Regions from separate parts of the Microbulbifer discodermiae genome, predicted to be linked through region 3. Evidence: predicted binding sites of a transcription regulator. Region 3 holds the regulator's gene; each other region holds the start of a gene.
The links. The regulator PhoB, encoded in region 3, activates phosphate uptake and scavenging genes when phosphate is short. The targets are predictions, from matches to a motif close to TGTCATAAANNTGTAACA.

Region 1 (6,994 bases), on a different contig from region 3:
TCATGGTGGCGGTGCCCATGGGCATCAATGTCCTGGATCCCCTCTGGCTGACCACCCTGGTGGCGGTGGTGGTGATCAGCTCCTTCGGTATCGCCGGTGTTGGCGGGGGCGCCACATTTGCCGCTCTGGTGGTATTGCCGGCCATGGGGCTGCCGGTGACCATTGCCGCGCTGCTGATTTCGGTGGAACCGCTGATCGATATGGCGCGCACGGCCCTCAACGTCAACGGCGCCATGACTGCGGGTACCCTCACCCAGCGCTGGTTGGGCGACACATCGGCGGCGGCACCGGAGCTGGCGCGCCCCTGATCCCCCTGTTGCAGTGACCCCCGGGCCGCCACCGGCTATCGGGTTCAGCCTCGATTCAGCGACGCGGTACTAGAGTGCTCCCATCATTGCCAGATGGGAGTTTGAGTCATGACGTCGTATAAGCACATTTTGTTTGCCGCGCTGGTGGCCGGCCTGGTGGGTGTCAGCAGCGGGGTAAGGGCTGGCGGCTACCATTCCAGTGGCTATTCCGGTGGGGATTACGATTTTGCTCGGGTGGTGGACGTGGCGCCGGTGTATACGGACGTCCAGGTGCGGACCCCGCGCACCCAGTGTTGGGATGAGCAGGTGGCCTACCCGGGGCGGGCCAATCCCGCGGGCACGCTTCTCGGTGGTCTGATCGGCGCGGCGGTGGGCAATCAATTGGATCACCGCAGTCGCGGCCGCAAGGCGCGCACTGTCGCCGGCGCCGCGGTGGGTGCGGCCATAGGGCACAGCGTCAGCAGTCAGCGCCACTCCCGCTATGTCACCGAGCAGCGCTGCCGGACTGTGGACGAATTCACCACCCGCCGCGAGCTGGTCGGATACGATGTGCGCTACGACTACAATGGCCGGCAGTATTTGACTCGCACGGAACGGCATCCGGGCGATAGAATCAGGGTCCGCGTCGATGTGTCTCCGGCCTGGTAGTTGGGGGCACTGTGAATAGGGGCGCGTCTAACCGGTGTTTACAGGAGCGAAACAGTGAAATTTCCCGGCGTCTGGCTGTCCCCGTACCTGGCGGCGGCTGTGCTCGCGGGCCTGGTGGCCCCGCCTTTACAGGCGCGTACGGTCGACTACAGCGGTATACAGGAAGCGCTGTTTACCCTGGTGCAGCAATCGGGAGTCTCCCGCAGTGAGGCAGCGGAGATCGTCAAGCGTCGATATGGCGGCAAGATTCTGGCCATATCGGTAGTCAAAAGAGATGGTCGCCGCATGTATCGGGTCAAGGGGCTTTCGGATCAAAGTCAGGTCTATGTGGTCTATGTGGACAAGAAGACCGGCCGGATTTCATCCTGAGCCGCGGACCAGGGTTAGAGCTGAATCAGCGGGGGAATTGCCATGCGCGCATTGCTAGTGGAAGACGAGGAGTTGTTGCGCCTGCAGCTGGCGGACTCCCTGCGCACTGCCGGCTATACGGTGGACGAAGCGCCGGACGGACGGGAGGCCCTGTATCTGGGGCGCGAATACTCCTACGACGTGGGGGTGATGGATCTGGGCCTGCCGGAAATAGATGGCATCCAGGTTATTCAGACCCTGCGGGACGAAGATAAACACTTTCCCATCCTGATTCTCACCGCCCGGGGGCACTGGCAGGAGCGTGTCGCCGGACTCGAAGCGGGCGGCGATGATTACCTGGTGAAGCCTTTTCACACCGAAGAGTTGCTGGCCCGCCTGAACGCACTGGTGCGCCGCTCCGCGGGATTTTCCTCGCCCACTATCAAGGCCGGGTCCATTGCCCTGGATACCAGCGCCCAGCGGGTGACGGTGGACGGTGCAGAGCTGGAACTGACTTCGTTCGAGTACAAGGTGCTCGAATACCTGATGCTGCACCCGGACCAGGTGGTTTCGAAAACCGTGTTGACGGAGCATATCTACGAGCAGGACTGCGACCGGGACAGCAATGTGATCGAGGTTTTTATCGGCCGGCTGCGCAGGAAGTTCGACGCGGTGGCGCAGCTGAAGCCGATCGAGACATTGCGCGGGCGCGGCTATCGATTTGTCGCGCCGGATGAATCCCGCTAGACGGTCCCTTGTCCGTGCGCGCTAGTTGGCTCAATTCCCTCAAGGGGCGTCTGTCTCTGGTCACCGCGGCGGTGCTGGTGATCTTCGTACTGTTTATTTCCGGTGCGCTGGAGCACGCCTATCGCATATCGCTGGCGGAGGCGAAACAGCGCGAGCTGCAACTGCATGTCTACACCCTGCTGGCGGTGGCGGAACCGGATGGGGAGCGGCTCTATTTTCCCCCGGTACTGCCGGAGCAGCGCTTCAACCAGCCGGATTCCGGCCTGATCGGTATGGTGATTGATGGGAGCGGCAAACTCATCTGGCGTTCGGCGTCGGCCATATCACCCCGCCAGATACAACTCCGCCCACTGCCCCAGGGGGACCAGGCCTTCACCCAGATTGTCATGCCCGACGCCGCCGAAGGCGACGCGGAGGGACGGCGCTATTCCAGTTTTCGCCAGGGCGTCGCCTGGGGGCTGGACAACCAGCAGCAGTTTACCTTTGCGGTATTGGAGGACGCCGCACCCCTGCGCGCCCAGGTTGCACAATTCCGCTCCACGCTTTGGCGCTGGCTGGGGTTCGGTGCCGTGCTGCTGGTGCTGGTGCAGTGGCTGGTGTTGCGCTGGGGTCTGGCGCCACTGAATACAGTCGCCCGGGCGCTGCAGAAAATGCAGCGCGGTGGCAGCGATACGCTACAGGGCAATTTCCCGCGGGAATTGCAACCCCTCACCGACAACCTCAATCTGCTGATAGAGAATGAACGCCGCCAGCGGGAGAAAACCCGCAACACCCTCGCGGATCTGGCTCACAGTATGAAAACGCCACTGGCGGTACTCAAGGGATTGAATTTCTCCGCCGACCCGCGCACTGCCTACAACAATCTCATTGAACAGGTGCAGCGCATGGACGCTATTGTCAGCTACCAGTTGCAGCGCGCCGTGGCAACTACTCCCAAGTCGATTCTGCGCGGTGTCGAAGTGGCGCCGCTGGCGCAAAAGATTGTTGCAGCGCTGGAAAAGGTCTACCGGGAGACACCTGCCGAGGTCAGTTTGCACTGCCCGGAAGACACCCTGTTTTACGGTGATGAAGGCGATTTGATGGAGCTGTTGGGCAACCTGCTGGACAACGCCTACAAATACGGCGCCGGGCGCATCGAGGCCGCCATCAAAAATCACGACAGTGATCGGGGACTGCACATCAGCGTTGCGGATAACGGCCCCGGTATCAGCGAAGACCAGTGGCGCAAAGTGACCCAGCGGGGTGTGCGTGCGGACGAGCGACAGCCGGGGCAGGGCATAGGTCTCGCGATTGTGATCGACATAGTGCACAGCTATGGCGGCGATATCGCCGTGGCGCCGTCGGCGATGGGGGGCGCGGAGATCTCCATCGACCTCAAATAAGCCGGCGCGTCCGCAGCGCAAATCTCACAGGCCCCGGTCCGCCGCCACCTGCAGCGCGGCGTTGCCCCGTTCGCTCCCACCGGGTGCCACCTGTCGCCAGAGACTGTCCGCCAGCGACTGCACCGGCACTTTGCGACCCTCGGCCAGCCAGAGGGCGATACTGGCGGCCACATCCGGCCACTGGATACACACGCCGGTGGGATCGGTGGCCAGCCAGCTGCCGATACTGTCGGCATCCAGGTTTTTCACCACCTGTGCCAGCTGCAGCATCGAGAGCGCCCGGGCGTTGGCTTCCTGTTCGAACTGTCCCGCCAGGGGGCGGCTGAGGATGGGTTTACCCTGTGCCAGTGTCTCCGCGATCAGCTCGAAGCCGCTGTTGCAGATGACCGCCTGCGCGGAGGCCAGGTCCCGTTGGAAACCGTCCACCGAGGGTGGCCGCAGAAGCAGATTCTGTGCCGCGGCGAGGTCGGTGGGCGCACCGTAGAGAATAAACCGCTGGGGTAGTTTGGCCAGTTCCCGCAACAGGGTTTCGTGGTGCTCGAACGGCAGGTAGACGAGGATATGATCACCGTCGCTTGCGTCCCCGCTGTGGGTTTGGGCAATGGGCGGCAGAATAGGGTTGCCGAAGTGATACCAGTGGTTGCCGAGGCCGGTCTTTGTGGGTGCGAACAGCCGCAGTATGGCGCGGGCCAGCCAGTTGTGGCGCGGCGCCGGTATTGGATAGGCAAAGGCGTACTGGTGCCCCAGGCCGAGGCTGTCTCTGCGGCGATACCTGGCCGCCCAGGCGGACACAGGTTCGAAATCGCTGATCACCAGATCGAAGTTGCGCACCGGCAGCGCGCGGATGTCCCTGAACAGCTGACCGGGGCGCAGTTGCCTGACGGTCGCCAACTGGTCGATCCTGCCCCTGCGGTGCACAAAAGTCAGCCCTTCACGCCACCAGAAGTCCCCAAACGCGTCCATGCTGAACAGTTTGTCGCGGGGGCGGCCAGTAAACAGCCATTGCACGTCCAGGTGCGGGTGGTTTTGCAGCGCCTTGGCCATGGCCCGGGCACGGGAAATATGTCCATTGCCCGTACCCTGTACCCCATAGAGTATTTTCACAGCACAACGCCGCCCAGCGCCAGGCCGACACCTGTGCCCAGCGCCGCACCGGCACACACATCGGTGGGGAAATGTACGCCCAGGCCCACCCGCGAGGTGCCCACGCCCGCGGCCCAGCAGTAGCCCAGGGCGCACAGGGGGCTCAATAGCTGGGATAACAGGGTGACGAACAGGAAGGCGCCGGAGGTGTGGCCGGAAGGCAGGCTGAAACGGTCACTCGCGACAATGATCGAGCGCATGCCGGGAATCGCCTGCGGCGGGCGCAGCCGCCGGGTGGTGTTTTTGATGGTCCAGTAGAGGGACCGCTCCACGGCGAAGGCGGCGCCGCAGATGTATAAAAACTTGATCGCAGCGGCGGTGCCGCTGACCAGTGCCACCGCCAGGGGCGAGAGCAGGTACAGCCAACCGTCCGCGGACCTGGACAGCCACAGATAGCTTTTACAGGATGCGGGTCTCGAAGCGCGCTGCACCATACGCAGGGCCAGTGACACGTCGAAACTTTTGATAGTGACGGCTAGGTTTCGCATGGGGGCCAACTTAGGCGGCACAGATTGCGCAGTGTTGACAGATTTATGTCAGGAAAATGAAATTTGGAGGGGTGGGCTCCGGGAGCCTCTGATACATTGATTACTGACCCAGAGAAGCCTGTGGCACCGCTTGGGGAAGGTCAGGGCGGGCTGTCTTGAGGGGCCAACACTGTTCAATTGATGCCACAAGCCCTGGGTACGGGCTTGCCGGCCGCAAATCACGCGTTACAGGCCTGATTTGCGGCCCCAACCTTCCTGCCCATACAGCAGGTGCTGGCACACCTTTTTCCGCAGCCTATTGGCTACCGGGTCGGGCGTAGAGCTTTACTCTTCATCTATAACTTCCCAATGGGTTCCATTGAATTCATAGGCCCGATCTTCCCCTGTTGTAATTACCTCTCTCAGCCCGTCATGGTAGATAGAAGACGAGAAGGTGGCCTTATGAGTAAAACTCACTATTTTACCTTTTTGGACGTTGTCACTTGGCAGATAAAACTCACCAGCCCAGGCGCCATCCGCTGTGCTGACGTAAATAATATCGTACTCGGAAAGCAAGCCTGCAATATTTTCATTAAATTTGCCCAGCGCTAACTTCGTGTTTATTTCAACTGTGAAATCCAGTGCGACGGTTGACATTTGCGGCGATTTATCCGTAAAAAATGACAGGTACACGCCAGCCACTGGTGTGTCTAAAAATTTTAGTTTTATTTGATTAGTATTATTTTGGGTAACTTCGATGCGCAGGTCATCCGTTGATAAAAGCCTTAAACTTAATTGCTCAACATCAAAGTTATCGCTGTAAAGCTCAAAAATATACTGATCGCTGGTTTTATCGTAACGCCCCATTGTAACGATGTCGGACGGAATATACCGGGTTCCGATATTAACCAGATAGTCATCGACTACTTTTTTACCAAACAAATCATCGATTCCATTTGCGGATGGCCATCCGTCCGCATGGCCAAATCCATGATTATGATAATACTCATGTATTAACGCCTGCCAACCCTCTATCTGCTTACTGTAGGTTCCCGTTGCCATATAACCCATCAGTGTGGGATGCATCCAGATGACGTGACTGTTCTCTGACATGGAGGTTGCAATAAAGCTTAACGCTGATGCGGTCGCCAAACCCCATACATCGTTATCAATCCACAAGTCGGTATTTACAGCAGATACTGACTTGGCAAAATAAGTATCTATTGCATAGTTTTCAGCGGTATCGCCATAATTTTTACAGGTGGAATTATCATTGCAAATAAGCTTTAGGTGTTCAGTCACTTTATTTAAACTTTCCGGAGAGTTCATCATAAAGCGATCATAAATTTGAGCTTTTTCAGAGTTCGAGCGCTCCACGTCATTCAAATAACGCGAATTGGAAGTCTGAGCGTGTATCCTTTGTGCCTGATAGTTAATGACTGAATTCGATATTGATTCAGAGTTGATAACTGTGGCACCAGTCCATTCAGTGGCAATATTTGCCTTTGAGTAAGCCGGCAGTGAAGGTTCCAAGGTTACCTTGAATACATTGTTATTCAATGCCAGATTTAATTTATTTAAAGTATAAGGCGTATTATTTGTCAGCGTATTGTCTGTTATGGAAATGTTGCTTAAGTCGACTTTTGCAGGCTTGTTGAGTTCAAGTATATCGCTTAATAATACTTGTGAGGATCTGGCTGGCTTGGTTTGTGTTTTATCCAGTTTGATTCTAATTAACCTGTTGTTTTGGTATTCTACAGTTTCGCCTTGCTGGTTGGTCTCCTGTTTTATCCGATAGTCAAATTGTGTGCTGGCATCTTTTGCCCAAATTCGGTTTCTATAGCTGGATTGAAGCGGTGCAATAAGATTTGTGTCTGCTCTTTTTTCACCGATCTTGACAGTATCCGTCATGCCGTTAACACATTTTCCAAGTTGATAAGGCCACTGGTAA
Region 2 (6,994 bases), on a different contig from region 3:
CCCAGGTGGCTGTAGTAAACCCGCTCGCCGCCCTCCTGGCGCAGGATGGAAATCAGCTTGCAGTGCACCTTCAGTCCTGGAACGCCGTAGATGACATTGACCCCGGCGTCACGCAGTTCATTGGACCAGTGAATATTGGCCAGCTCATCGAAGCGCGCCTGCAATTCCACCACCGCCGTGACCCGCTTGTTATTGCGCACTGCGTTCACCAGTGCCGCCACCACACGGGAATTTTTCGCCACCCGGTAGAGATTGATACGGATTTCCCGTACCTGGGGATCGATGGCGGCCGATATCAGCAGGTTGGTGATGGCGCGGAAGCTGTGGTAGGGGTAATACAGCAGCTGGTCGCGCCGCCTCAGCTGGTCGAATACACTTTCCCCCCGCGGCAGGATCAGAATCGGTTTCGGGCGCTTGTAGCAGAGCCGCGCCGAGTCCGCTGCAAAGGCCATAAAATCCTTGGAGTTGTGGTAGCGCCCTCCGGGTGTATAGCTGTCGTAGCGCCCCATCTTCAGTTTCTTCTTCACCAGCTGCAACAGTACCTCCGGCATGCTGGCATCGTAGGCCAGGCGCACCGGGTCCGCCTGTTTGCGCTTTTTCAGGGATTTGGTCACACGGTCGACGATGTTCTGGGTTATATACTCCCCCAGCTCCAGTTCCGCGTCGCGGCTGATCTTGAACATATAGGCCTGTGCGGACTTGATCGGCAACACATAGCGGAACACCTCCGCCAGACAGGCGCGGATGATGTTGTCGAGCACTATGTAGACTTTTTCCTGCCGGTCCCGGCGCGGTGGAATCGTCACGAAACGCGGCAGATTGTCGGTGGGGATCTCCATCGCCGCGAAGCGTTCTGAGCCGTCTTCAAGGCGCAGGTAAATGGCGAAGTAAATACTTACCTCATTGAGCAGCGGCATGGTGTCGCGGTCATCGATAAAGAAGGGCTCCAGCTCCGGCAGTACTTCGTCGTGAAAATAATTTTCCACAAAACTGAGCTGGCGTTCACACAACTGATCTTCGTTGACTATGTGGATCTGGTGCCTGTCGAGATCCGCCAACACCTTGCTGTAGGCGGCAAAGGAGCGGTGCTGAAGCCGCAACACCTTTTCGTTGATCCTGTTCAACAGTTCGCGGAACCTGTCTCTCTGTTCCGGCCCCTTGGCAAACGCGGCCAGGCGGCGCACATCCGCCACCCGCACACGGTAGAATTCATCCAGGTTGCTGGAAAAGATCCCGAGAAAGCGCACCCGCTCGATAACGGGCACACTCTCATCCTCCACTTCCTGCAGCACACGTTCGTTGAAAGAGAGCCAGCTTAGCTCTTTGGGGTAGAGGGGCGTATTATTGGGCATGCAAAAGCGTCCGATCAAAATGGACCCGGGCCAATCCGATTCCCGGTCGGGCCCCGGCACTGGAAGTGAGTGCCTGCATACCCTTACCTCAGTGGATTTCAGGGACGGCAATCAGCGGGGGAACAAGGGGACTGATTGACTGCCGGGTTAATCATAGCAGGGCAGTTTGCTACATTCAGATGACAGTTTATTGACTGAGTAGTGCATGGAGCAGGACATCGAACGCTATGCCGCACCGGACCTGGGGTCCAACAGCTTCCACCTGTTGCTGGCGGAGTTTCGTGAACAGCGTATGGTGCGCCTGCACACCGACCGCGCCATGGTGCGCCTGGCAGAGGGCCTGGACCCAAAGCGCCACCTGGACCCGGCGGTGGCAGAACGGGCCCTTGCGGCACTGCACCGCTTCCGCCCGGTGCTGGCCGGCCTGCCGGCGGACCATGTGCGCTGTGTCGGCACCAATACCCTGCGCCTGGTCCGCGATGCCGACGACTTCCTGGAGCGGGCGGAATCCATCCTCGGCGTGCCCATCGATATTATCAGCGGCATCGAGGAGGCGCGCCTTATCTACAGCGGTGTGATGGCCGCTGCCACCGGCCCTCCGCAACAGCGCTGTGTCATCGATATCGGCGGCGGCTCCACCGAGCTGGTGCGCGGGGTCGAAACCCCACAGCAGTTACAGAGCCTGTTTATGGGCTGCGTCTCATACAGCGGGCGCTTTTTCACCGACGGCAGAATTCGCACCGCCAATGGCAATAATTTCCAGCGCGCGCGCCGCGCCGCACGGGCGGAGCTGCAGGAACTGCAGCACCTGGCCGACGGGGCACAGGTGATCGGCGCTTCCGGCACCATCAAATCCGTCGCCCGGATTCTCAATCGCGGCGAGCCGGGGGAGATCGAGCGGCGGGCGCTGGACCAACTCGCCGCAAAGGTGGCCGACACCCCTCGGGTGGAGGAGATCGACCTGGCCGGCCTGGAGCCGGAACGACGACCGGTGTTTGCCGCCGGCCTGGCGATACTGCACGGTATCTTTTGTGAACTCGATATCCGCGCCATGCGCGTCTCCCCCTACGCCATCCGCGAGGGCATAGTGCACGATCTCGCCGGTCGCCTGCACGGCGGCGACAGGCGCAGCGATACGGTGACAGCGCTGATGCAGCAATCCCGGGTGGACCGGCGCCAGGCGCAGCGCATCGGTGACACAGCCCTGCACTTTTTGTCGCAGCTGCGCCCCCAGTCCGACGACGAACACCGGCGCCTGCGCTGGGCCGCGCAACTGCACGAGCTGGGCCTGGCCCTGTCCCACAGCGACTTCCGCAGGCTGGGCGCCTATATGATCGAACACGCGGACCTGGCGGGTTTCGGTACCAGCGAGCAGGAAAACATCGCACACCTGGTGCGCAATCAGCGCGGGCGCATCAAACCGCCGCGGGAGCACTACGGCTTCCACCCCAGTCCGGACCTGCTGCTGTGCCTGCGGCTGGCCTGTACCATTCACCGGGACCGCAGTGACCGCAACGCCGGCGAGCTGCAACTGGTTGCCCACGCGGGCGGCTACACTCTGCGCATACACCAGTCGTGGCTGGATCGACATCCCGCTATCGAGGATCTGTTGTACCAGGAGTCGGAGCATTGGCAGAACCAGCCCCTCAGCCTGCAATTGAGCCCACAATGAAGAAGTTGACCCAAGTTGCCCTCAGCCACCGCTACGCCGACCTCGGCGAGGTTTTTGGCAGCCGGGTTGCACCCACGCCGTTTGAACACCCCCGCCTGCTGCACGTCAATCCATCGGTACTGGCGCTGCTGGGTATAGACCCCGCCACAGCCGGCGACCCGGCCTGGGCCGCCATCGGCTGCGGCAAGCGTCTGCTGCCGGGCAGCCGGCCCTTCGCCATGAAGTACACCGGCCACCAGTTCGGGGTCTACAACCCCGACCTCGGCGACGGTCGCGCGCTGCTGCTGGGCGAGATAGAACAGGACCAGCGACTGTGGGAGCTGCACCTGAAAGGTGCCGGCAAGACGCCCTATTCCCGTTTTGGCGACGGGCGCGCGGTGCTGCGCTCGACTATTCGCGAATACCTTGCCGGAGAAGCACTGCACGGCCTGGGTATCCGCAGCACCCGCGCCCTCTGCCTGGTCGGCAGCGACGAACCGGTGACCCGTGAAAGCATTGAAACCGGCGCCATGCTGATTCGGGTTGCGCGCACCCATGTGCGCTTCGGCCATTTCGAGTACCTCTTCTACACCCGGCAACTGCAGGCACTACAGCAACTGATTGACTTTGTCTGCCGGCGCTTCCTGCCTCAGAGTCTCTCCCTGCCGCCGCCGGAGCGGGCCGAGGCACTGCTGCGCTTCGCGGTGAGGCGCAGTGCCGAGCTGGCGGCCGCCTGGCAGGCCCAGGGCTTCGCCCACGGGGTGCTCAACACCGACAATATGTCGATTATCGGCGACACTTTCGATTTCGGTCCCTACGGCTTTCTCGACGATTACGAGCCGGAATTTATCTGCAACCATTCCGACCACACGGGCCGTTACGCCTTCGAACAACAACCGGGGGTGGTATTGTGGAATCTGAACGCCCTGGCGCACGCTTTTTCCGCGCTGGTCAGCACCGACACATTGCGGGACTCCCTGGAGGATTTTCAGCCACAGCTTACGGAACACTATGCCGCGCTCATGGGACGCAAGCTCGGTCTCGCCAAACCCGAGGAGGGGGATCACAAACTCTGTGCCGATCTGCTGCAACTGCTCGCCGCGGCCCGGGCCGACTATACGCTGTTCTTCCGCGCCCTGGCCCACTACGGTGGCGAACGCCCGCCCGGCGCCCTGATAAATCTGCTGCCGGAACCGCACCACCAGGCACTGCTCGACTGGCTGCACCACTATGACGAACGGCTGGCCCGGGACGACAGTGGCGACGACCGCAACAGCGCCATGCTGGCTGCCAACCCCAAGTTTATCCTGCGCAATTATCTGGCGCAGAAAGTCATAGACGCCGCCGAAGCCGGCGACTTTCAGCCGCTGCAGACCCTGTTTGAACTGCTGCAATCCCCCTTTGACGAGCACCCGGAGCATGAAACCTGGGCGGCGGCCCCGCCGGCATCGGGCAAGCATATACCCATCAGCTGTTCCTCCTGAACCCGAGGTAAGTCGAGGCATGGACAATAAACTTCACGCGCCAGGGCTACAATGGATATAGATTCTCTTTTCCACCAGCGACTTGGTGTATGCTCCTGGTCACCTGCATAGCTAAGGATATGAACAATGATGAGAAATCTGCTGTGGGCGACATCCGCCCTGCTGTTTGCGCTGCAGGCCAGCGCCGCCGACGTGTTGGGAAACTGGCAAACCGTCGATGACGAAACCGGACAGGCAAAATCCATTGTCGAGATTTATCAGAAGGGCGGAAAATATTACGGTCGTGTCGTGGACCTCTTGATGAGGCCCGACGACACAGTGTGCGATAAATGTCCCGGCGATCGCAAAGGCAAACCCATCGTGGGCATGGATGTCATCACCGGCATGGTGAGAAGCGGCGACAAGTACGAGGGCGGACAGATTCTGGACCCCAACAACGGCAAAGTCTACGACTGCAAGCTCTGGCTCGAGGGCGGGCAGCTGAAAGTGCGCGGCTACCTGGGTTTCTTCTACCGCACCCAGACCTGGACCCGGCCCAGCTAGGCGGCTATTGCCACCCTTAAAACACCAGTGACAGCACCGGATCAAGGGCGCTAGTTTTTCATTGGCGGGTTGGGTGTTACCAGATTCCACCAGAATTCGAAAGTGTCGAGCAGGGACAGCAGAGTTTTCAGCTGTTCCCGATCCCCGGTCAGTTTTAGTGACCCGTCCTGCAACTTGTCTTCCACAGCCACCGTGCCGAGAATAATGTCATTAAGATCGCTGCGGTTGATAGTCAGGCTCGTGTCCGGACGATCGACAGGCGCACCGTAATTCAGTACGCCATTTTCCAACACCAGAGAATAGTTACCCTTCACGTCCGGTAGCGATAGGTTGACGGAGATGTTTTTCCCCGCCGCCTTGGGGCCATTCAGCCGGATGGCAAGGTAGTCGAAAAAGTCCTCTATGGGCATGCTGCGAATAGAGTCGGCACTGGCGGGTACCGGAACGGGCAGCTTCTGCACTCCGCCCCGCAGTTCTTTGGCACCGCTGAGAAAGAAGTTGCGCCAGGAGCCATTCTCCTGCTGGTAACCCAGCTGTTCCAGCGCATCTGCCAGCAGGTTTCGCGCGGCATCATTGTCCGGTTCCGCAGAGACCACCTGGTCCATCACCTGCGCAACCCAGCGGTAATCGCCCGCATCAAAATCTGTTCTGGCGCGCTCCATCACCTTGTCCGATCCCCCCATATACTCCACGAATCGCTTGCCCGCCTCCGCCGGAGGCAGGGGGTACAGGCGCGCCGAATTGCCATCGAAAAAACCCAGATAATAATTCCACACCGCGCGGGTGTCGTGGTTGACGCTGCCGTAGTAACCCCGGTTTGCCCAGTAGTCGGCTAGTTCAGGGGGAAGCTCCATCATCTCCGCCACCTCAACCATGTTGTAGCCGTGATTGGCAAGCCGCAGGGTCTGGTCGTTGAGATACTTATACAGGTCGCGCTGTTTTTTAAGGTGGTTGACCACATTTTCCCGGCCCCAGGTCGGCCAGTGGTGTGGGCCGAACAACACCTTGGCCTTGTCTCCCCAACGGCGCAATGTGTCATCCAGATAGGAGGACCAGGCCCGCGCATCCCGGACCTTGGCCCCCCGGAGGGTATACAGATTATGCAGCGTGTGGTTGGCATTCTCGGCCGCCGTTACGGCATTCAGCTGGGGTATATAAAAATGCATCTCCGCGGGAGCCTCTGATCCCGGCGCTAGCAAAAATTCATAGGTCAGGCCATCGAGTTCCACCGTCTGCCCGTTTTTGGTGATGACCTCCGTCGGCTCGATAAAAGTCACCTCGCCGGCTGAGGTACCCAGCCCCAGGCCCGTGCCCAGCCCTCCCTTGGGACCTTTGGGCAGCAGATTGCCAAACATAAAAGTCGCCCGGCGCCCCATATGGTTGCCGGCGAACACGTTTTCACTCACCGCCTCCTCGACGAAACCTTCCGGTGCAATGATTTTCACTTTGCCCGCTTTCACATCGGCCTCGTCCACCACACCGCGGACCCCTCCAAAGTGATCCGAGTGGCTGTGGGTATATATAACCCCCAGCACCGGCTTGTTGCCGCGGTGTTTGCGATACAGTGCCAAAGCCGCAGCAGCGGTTTCCTTAGAGATCAGGGGATCCATCACCAAAACCCCTTCATCGCCCTCGATAAAGGTGATATTGGAAAGGTCTGCCCCTCGCACCTGATAGATTCCCGGTATCACCTCATACAAGCCGCCCTGGGAGATGAGCTGCAGCTGGCGCCACAAACTGGGATTCACGGTATCCGGGGCGGCACTGTCCATGGCAAAGTCGTAGGCGCTCCGGTCCCATATGACATTGCCCTGTGCATCCTTGATCACACCACCGTCGGGCAGTGGCGCAATAAGGCCGCGCTTGACGTCGGTAAAATCCTGCCGGTCATTAAAGGGCAGCGCGTCCGTGACTTTTGCATTCGCGCGTTTGGTGGCGGAAGTTGCGGGCTTTGGTTCCTGGGA
Region 3 (6,994 bases):
CTGATGCTTTCTGGATCGCTGCTCTTGACTGCAGAGAGCGCCACTGCCCAGGGCGGGCTCTTCGGTCTGGGGGCGGATGAGGCCAATCCCACCCTGACCATAGACCCCATTCGGATCCACCTGAACATCCCGGTGCCGGTCAACGGCGCCAAACTCTATCAGCTGCTCGCCCAGGCCGGTGGCGAGGGGGAACTCAGCGCATTGCGTAATGCGGCCCTGGCCCGGTACCGCGCGCAATTCGACAGTGAAATGCAACGGCATTTTCGGGAGTTTTTCGTCGATGAGGAGGTTCCACTGACGCAGACTGAGGCGCTGTTGACGTTGCGCACCATCGCGCAGCTAACCGTGGTTAAAAACCTGGTGGCGCTGGAGAGCAGCGACGGCTATGAAGTTGAACGCGGCACCATACGTCTTGAGGGGTCAGTGCGCATAGAGATTCGCGATCGCGCCGATCGCAGCCTGTTTAGTCGCGATATAGACGTCGGCAGGCTGAGGGTGAAAAAGGATTACACCGTGAAGTCCGCCGCTGACGGCAGCAATAGCGAGGATACCACCGATGCCGCTATCAGCGAGGTCCTGAGCGAAGTGGCGAGGAGGCTGGTGCGTCGCGCAGACGGCGACCTGGAGGCCGACGAACTGCGCGATTTGCTCCCCGCCACCGGTTAACAGGCCCTGGCAGGTTGCTGAAAAGCCCTCCCTGGCTTCCCTAATCCCGGGTTTGCGGCGCATGTCCGCAAACCCTCCGCGACAAATCGAGCAGCCACGCCTGAATCGCGATCCGAAAATCCCCGCCAGGGGATTCCGCCGCAGTCAGCGGGCGGCGGTGGCCGCAGCGGCACCGTCGATCGCGGTGTAGTTGCGGTCATTGAAAACGCTTTCGTCGAAAGCGCCCTCACTCTTCGCCACGATGGTGCTGATGACAGAGTCCCCGGTGATGTTGATCGCGGTGCGCACCATGTCCAGCAGGCGGTCGACGCCTATCACTATGGCAATCCCCTCCAGCGGCAGGCCCACCTGCTGCAGAACCATGGCCAGCATGATCAGCCCGACGCCGGGCACACCTGCAGTTCCAATGGAAGCCAGGGTTGCGGTGAGAATGACTGTCAGGTAACCCGCCAGGCCTATGTCGATACCGTACAACTGGGCGATAAACACCGTGGCTACACCCTGCATGATGGCGGTGCCGTCCATGTTGATAGTCGCTCCCAGGGGGATAGTGAAGGCCGCCACCTTGTTGTCCACCCCCAGGCGCTTTTCCACCGTGGAGAGAGTCACTGGAATCGTCGCCGCCGAAGAGGCCGTGCTGAAGGCGAACACCATGGCCGGACGCATCTTTTTCAGCAGTTCGAGGGGATTCAGTCCCGACAGCAACTTGAGCAGAATTGAATAGACACCCAGCGCGTGCAGCAGCAGGGTCGCCAGCACTACCAGGAAATACTTGCCCAGCTGGAATATGGCATCGACACCCAGTTGCGCAATCTTGTTCGCCAGCAGGGCGAATACCCCATAGGGTGCAAATACCATCAGCACGCCGACCATGCGCATAATCACATCGTTGAGATCACTGAAGAAATCGGCTACGCGGCGGCCGGCCTCGCCGGTGCGGGCTACGGCATAACCCATCAACAGCGCGAACACGATAATCTGCAGCATATTGCCCTTGGCCATGGCATCCACCGGGTTGGTGGGAAAGATATTCACCAATACCTCCGACAGGGGAGGGGCCGGCTTGGGCTGAAAGGTCGCATCGGCCACCACGTCCGTCATGCCCATACCCGGCTGAAACAGCAGCGCCATGCACAGTGCCAGTGTGATTGCTGCAGCGGTGGTCACCAGGTAGAGCACCACGGTTTTGCCCGCCAGCATGCCCATGCGGCTGCCCTCGGACAGGGCGCAGGCGCCGCAGATCAGGGATACCAGCACCAGCGGTACCACCATCAGCTTCAACGAGGCGATAAATATGCGCCCGATGATGTCGAACAGGCCCTCTGTCAGGTAGCTGTTGATAAACTCGGTCACGCCGCTGCCCAGCAGTTGACTGGCATTGAGGAAATTCAGCAAAACGCCGACGACTATGCCCAGCAGCATCGCCATTACGATTTTGGTGGTGAGGCCCATAGCGATATCACTCTTCGGAAGGGTTCATTATTGTCTCGAGGGAAAGGGCACTATATCCGTCGCCGCGCCCCTGAGCAAAGGTCCAACCTTGCGGCTTGATCAACCCCACCGCCGAGCGGGTACAATGCGGCTTTGATTTTGCACCGAGGGCAGCGTTGTACCAATCCCCCTATGTTCCGTACGGAGCCTGGCTGGCTGAACCGCTGGAGGCTGTGCACGGCCAGCCGCCGGCGCGGCTGCGGCCCTGGCTATGGTATCCGGGCTCGTTGACCGCGGCACTGAAGCGAGAGAGTCGCGGGTGCCTGGCCGTCAGGGTGCTCAGCCAAAGCTGGCGGCGACCGGCGCAGGAGGAGCGCCGCGCACTGGGCCTGCGACCGCGCCAACTCGCCCTGGTGCGCGAGGTGTTGTTGTGTGGCGGCGGTGTTCCCTGGGTTTACGCGCGCAGCGTGCTGCCCATGCGCAGCCTGCAGGGCAAGTCCCGCTATCTGCGCAGCCTCGATGACCGGCCACTGGGAGAGCTGCTGTTCTGTGAGGCGGACATGCGGCGCGGCCCCATTCTGCTCAACCAGTTGCGGCGCAACCCGGACTGCCGGCTGGCGGAACTGGAGGACGCGGGGGACAGTGCCTGGGGGCGCCGCTCCACTTTCTGGTTGCGCGACAAGCCCCTGTTGGTGGCGGAGACCTTTCTCGGTAGCTTTCGCCCCGCCGGGCCGCCCTGTACCGGCGGCACCGGACAGCAGCCCAGCGATATGAAGCTCGGGGAGGCAGAGTGATCAGTCAACAAATCGCCCAGCGCTGGCCGGCGGTACTGCCCTATTGGCAGCTTGCCCGCATGGACAGGCCCGTTGGCTGGATGCTGCTGCTGTGGCCCACCTGGTGGGCGATGTGGCTGGCGTCCCCGGGGTGGCCCGGACTGCACCTGTTTGCGGTGTTTACCCTGGGAGTGCTGTTGATGCGGGCCGCCGGCTGCGCGGTCAACGACTTCGCCGACCGCAATGTGGACGGCCGGGTGAAGCGGACCGCAGCGCGGCCACTGGCCACCGGCGCGGTCAGTGCGGCCGGCGCACTGTGGCTGTTTGCCGGCCTGAGCCTGGTGGCCTTTCTGCTGGTGCTGACTACCAATGCATTGACGGTAAAGCTGTCGCTGCTGGCGGTGGTGCTGGCGGCCGCCTACCCATTCGCCAAGCGCTACACCCACCTGCCCCAGGTGGTCCTGGGCGCGGCCTTCAGTATGGGTATACCCATGGCCTTTGCCGCCAGCACCGGCGCAGTGCCGCCGCAGGCATGGCTGCTCTTCACCGCCAACCTGCTGTGGACCGTCACCTACGATACCTTTTATGCGATGGTGGACAGGGACGACGACCTGCGTATCGGGGTCAAGTCCACCGCCATATTGTTCGGGGACATGGACCGCGCGATGACCGGTGCCCTGCAGGGAATGACAATTTTTGCGCTGCTGTTGATCGGGCGGCAGTTTCAGCTGGGCGCTGTCTATTTGGTCAGCCTGGCGGCGGTCGCGGGCCTGTTTGTATACCAGCAGTGGCTGGTGCGGGAGCGCCGGCGCGAGGCCTGTTTCATGGCGTTTATCAATAACAACTGGGTCGGCGCACTGATCTTTGCTGGAATTTTGGTGGACCAGTTCATCAATGGATAAAACCAGTGCCCAGCTTTCCCGCCAGTGTTGGGATTAAGTTCCCAATGCTCCGGCGATTATTTCCCCCCGAATTTTTGCCCCGGTGATCGTTACCCATGGGTCATTAAATTAATGTGCGGGGCGCTCCGGCTGTCATATATTTGTCACTGAGTTGCCGTTAAATGTGCGTCGAACGGACATCACTTATGGGATCAGGATGCACAGTAAAACCATTCTAATCGTCGATGATGAAGCGTCAGTGCGGGAAATGCTGCGTGTGGCGTTGGAGATGGCAGACTACCGCTGTATCGAAGCGGAGAATGCCCAGGCCGCGCACGCCCTGGCAATCGATGAAAAGCCGGATCTGATGCTGCTGGACTGGATGCTGCCGGATATTTCCGGTGTGGAGCTGGCCCGCCGTCTCAAGCGGGACGAGCTGACCGCCTCGCTGCCGATTATCATGCTCACCGCCAAGGGCGAGGAGGATCACAAAATCAAGGGACTGGAAACCGGTGCCGATGATTATATCACCAAACCTTTCTCCCCCCGGGAGCTGGTGGCGCGCCTGAAAGCGGTATTGCGCCGCGCCGGGCCGTCTTCACCGGAGGAGCCCCTCACCGCCGACAAACTGGTGCTCGACCCCATTTGCCACCGGGTCACCATCAATGGACGGGCAGTGGATATGGGCCCCACCGAATTTCGCCTGCTGACTTTCTTCCTCTCCCATCAGGAGCGGGCCTATACCCGGGCCCAGCTGCTGGACCATGTCTGGGGTGGCAATGTTTACGTAGAGGAGCGCACCGTGGACGTGCATATCCGCCGTCTGCGCAAGGCGCTGAGCATGGACGGCCACGAGCGCTATGTGCAGACGGTGCGCGGTACCGGCTATCGCTTTTCTGTGCAAACTGCGGAAAAAGTGTGACAATTCCCCCACGCGGGATCGGGGGTTCGCTGGACAGACCCGGGGCCCGGCGCGAAAGATTACCATACCAATAAAATGCCGGCGCCCAGAGCGAATGGTCGCTACGGACCTGCCCCCGCTCGAATCCAATGATGGAGAGAACCAACCACCATGCTGGAACGCAGTATCGGCGAACTCGCGCGCTTTCTGGTGATCGCTCTCGGCTGTATTATTTTCGGTTTCTCGTCCGGGAACTGGCTGTTAGCGATTGCCATGGGGCTCGCCATTTATGTGAGCTGGATGCTGTGGCAGCAAAGTCGCTTTAGCCTGTGGCTGGCCAACGGCCGCCGGGGTGCAGTGCCCACCATGTTTGGTATCTGGGGCGAAATCTTCGACGATTTTTACCGGATGCAGCGCCGTCACCGCCGCGAGAAACAGAAACTCCACACCATGTTGCGCCGGGTCCAGGACAGCACCGGCGCCCTGCGCGAGGGCATTGTGGCACTGGAGGATGGCGGCAATCTGGCCTGGTGGAATCCGGCTGGGGGCGAATTGCTGGCGCTGCAGCCCGGGGATACCGGTCAGCCACTGGTGAATTTTGTGCGCGACCCGGGTTTTGCCCGCCTGATGCACACTGGGGAGCCATCTGCCGGCACACCGCTGACCATGCCGGCGCCGGGGAACGAGGCGCGCACCCTGCAGCTGGAGGTCACCCGTTTCGGACGCGATGAGGCCTTGGTGATAGTTCGCGATATCACCCGCCTGCACAACCTGGAGCAGATGCGCCGGGATTTCGTCGCCAATGTCTCCCACGAGCTGCGCACACCCCTGACGGTGATCGCCGGCTATCTGGAAACCCTGGAAACCAGTGGCCAGGCACCGGCGGGCTGGCAGCGCCCGCTGCTGCAGATGCGCGAGCAGGCAGACCGTATGACCGACCTGGTCAACGACCTGCTACTGCTGTCGAGGCTGGAGACGTCCGAACTCGATCATGGTAGCGACAGGGTGTCGGTCAGGGAATTGATCGGGCAGGTCGCCCACGAGGCGCGCAGTTTCAGCGGCGGGCAGCATGAGATCAGCATCGATTGTAGCGGGGACGCGGTGCTGACCGGGGAGGCCTCGGAATTACACAGCGCCTTTGCCAATCTGGTACTGAATGCAGTCAGATACAGCCCGGAAGGCGGTCCCATCGCCCTGCGCTGGTGGGTGGATGAGCAGGGAGGCCACTTCTCCGTGCGGGACAGTGGTATCGGCATAGAGCCCATTCATATTCCGCGCCTCACCGAGCGTTTCTATCGTGTCGATGCGGGCCGCTCCCGGGACAGTGGCGGCACCGGCCTCGGCCTTGCCATTGTCAAACATATACTGCTGCGCCACGGCGCCGACATGACCATAGAAAGTACGCCGGGCTGCGGCAGTACCTTTGCCCTGCATTTCCCACCACATAAACTGGACTCGGCAACGGCGGCCTGAGTTAGGGCCAACTTACTCGGTGTGAACAGACCTAGCAGGCTGTTGAAAAATACTTTCTCAACAGGCCCTAGTCTCCCAGCTCTTGCAGCAGCCGCTCAATACCGTCCCTGCGGTACGTCACCTCCTGGCCTTCGCTGACGGCCTGCGCCTGGTGGTTCAGGGTGACATGGTACAGTTGTCGTTCAGAGTCCCGCACCAGCAGGTGTTCGCGCCCGTCGTCATCCACAGGCAGTTGATCGGTGGATATCAAAGCGTCGCGCAGGGCGCGCAGGCGGGGTACGTCGCGGTAGCGGTCCAGATCGCTGGAGAGGCGTTTCTTCATGCGTTCGCATTCGTGCAGGGCGGTGGCCGTCTCCCGGTACTTGGCGAAAAAAAATACCGCTGCAATGGCGAAGGCGATAACCACGGACATTTCAAACCACTCGGGCATCTCAACTCCCCTCTATTGTTTTGTGCCACACCATCAACTGGTTGTTGGCCGGTAGGTAATTCAGTTCCGTCCGTCGCAGGCCCGCCGCCTCTGCCAGGCCGTCGAGCCACTCCAGATCGCGGATGCCCATATCGGGGTCGCCCTGGCGCAGGCTCTGATCGAAAGCGGCATTGCCCTGGCCCACAAACTCGCCGCCAATCTTAACAGGCCCGTACACGATCAGGCGCCCGCCGGGGCGCAGGGCCAGGGGCAGGTGCCGAAACAGGGCCTCTACCGTTACCGCGGACATTATGTGAAAGGTGTTGGCGGTAAAAATAGTGTCGGCTTGAACCGGTGGCCATTCGCCGCTCACATCCAGCTGCAGGGGCGGCAGCAGGTTGGTTGCCGGTTCCGCTTCCAGCCAGGCGCGGATGCCCGGCAGCTTGTCTGCCCGGTCGGT

Region 1: the regulator PhoB is predicted to act here: its motif matches at 5,098-5,115, upstream of AB1S50_RS12680 (phosphatase PAP2 family protein).
Region 2: the regulator PhoB is predicted to act here: its motif matches at 1,520-1,537, upstream of ppk1 (polyphosphate kinase 1).

Annotation. Positions count from the first base shown of each region.
Region 1 is NZ_JBFLAB010000034.1:16,172-23,165, forward strand. Features, by position in the region: gene AB1S50_RS12650 (L-cystine transporter) at 1-308, shown strand, start outside; gene AB1S50_RS12655 (glycine zipper 2TM domain-containing protein) at 417-956, shown strand; gene AB1S50_RS12660 (PepSY domain-containing protein) at 1,011-1,325, shown strand; gene AB1S50_RS12665 (response regulator transcription factor) at 1,368-2,051, shown strand; gene AB1S50_RS12670 (ATP-binding protein) at 2,066-3,433, shown strand; gene AB1S50_RS12675 (MJ1255/VC2487 family glycosyltransferase) at 3,458-4,537, opposite strand; gene AB1S50_RS12680 (phosphatase PAP2 family protein) at 4,534-5,064, opposite strand; gene AB1S50_RS12685 (PKD domain-containing protein) at 5,389-6,994, opposite strand, start outside.
Region 2 is NZ_JBFLAB010000011.1:31,555-38,548, forward strand. Features, by position in the region: gene ppk1 (polyphosphate kinase 1) at 1-1,352, opposite strand, end outside; gene AB1S50_RS06050 (Ppx/GppA phosphatase family protein) at 1,558-3,024, shown strand; gene AB1S50_RS06055 (protein adenylyltransferase SelO) at 3,021-4,487, shown strand; gene AB1S50_RS06060 (DUF2147 domain-containing protein) at 4,614-5,030, shown strand; gene AB1S50_RS06065 (alkyl/aryl-sulfatase) at 5,081-6,994, opposite strand, start outside.
Region 3 is NZ_JBFLAB010000015.1:5,713-12,706, reverse strand. Features, by position in the region: gene AB1S50_RS07520 (hypothetical protein) at 1-666, shown strand, start outside; gene AB1S50_RS07515 (dicarboxylate/amino acid:cation symporter) at 811-2,118, opposite strand; gene AB1S50_RS07510 (chorismate--pyruvate lyase family protein) at 2,214-2,891, shown strand; gene ubiA (4-hydroxybenzoate octaprenyltransferase) at 2,888-3,772, shown strand; gene phoB (phosphate regulon transcriptional regulator PhoB) at 3,969-4,673, shown strand; gene phoR (phosphate regulon sensor histidine kinase PhoR) at 4,824-6,125, shown strand; gene AB1S50_RS07490 (hypothetical protein) at 6,193-6,555, opposite strand; gene AB1S50_RS07485 (DUF938 domain-containing protein) at 6,557-6,994, opposite strand, start outside.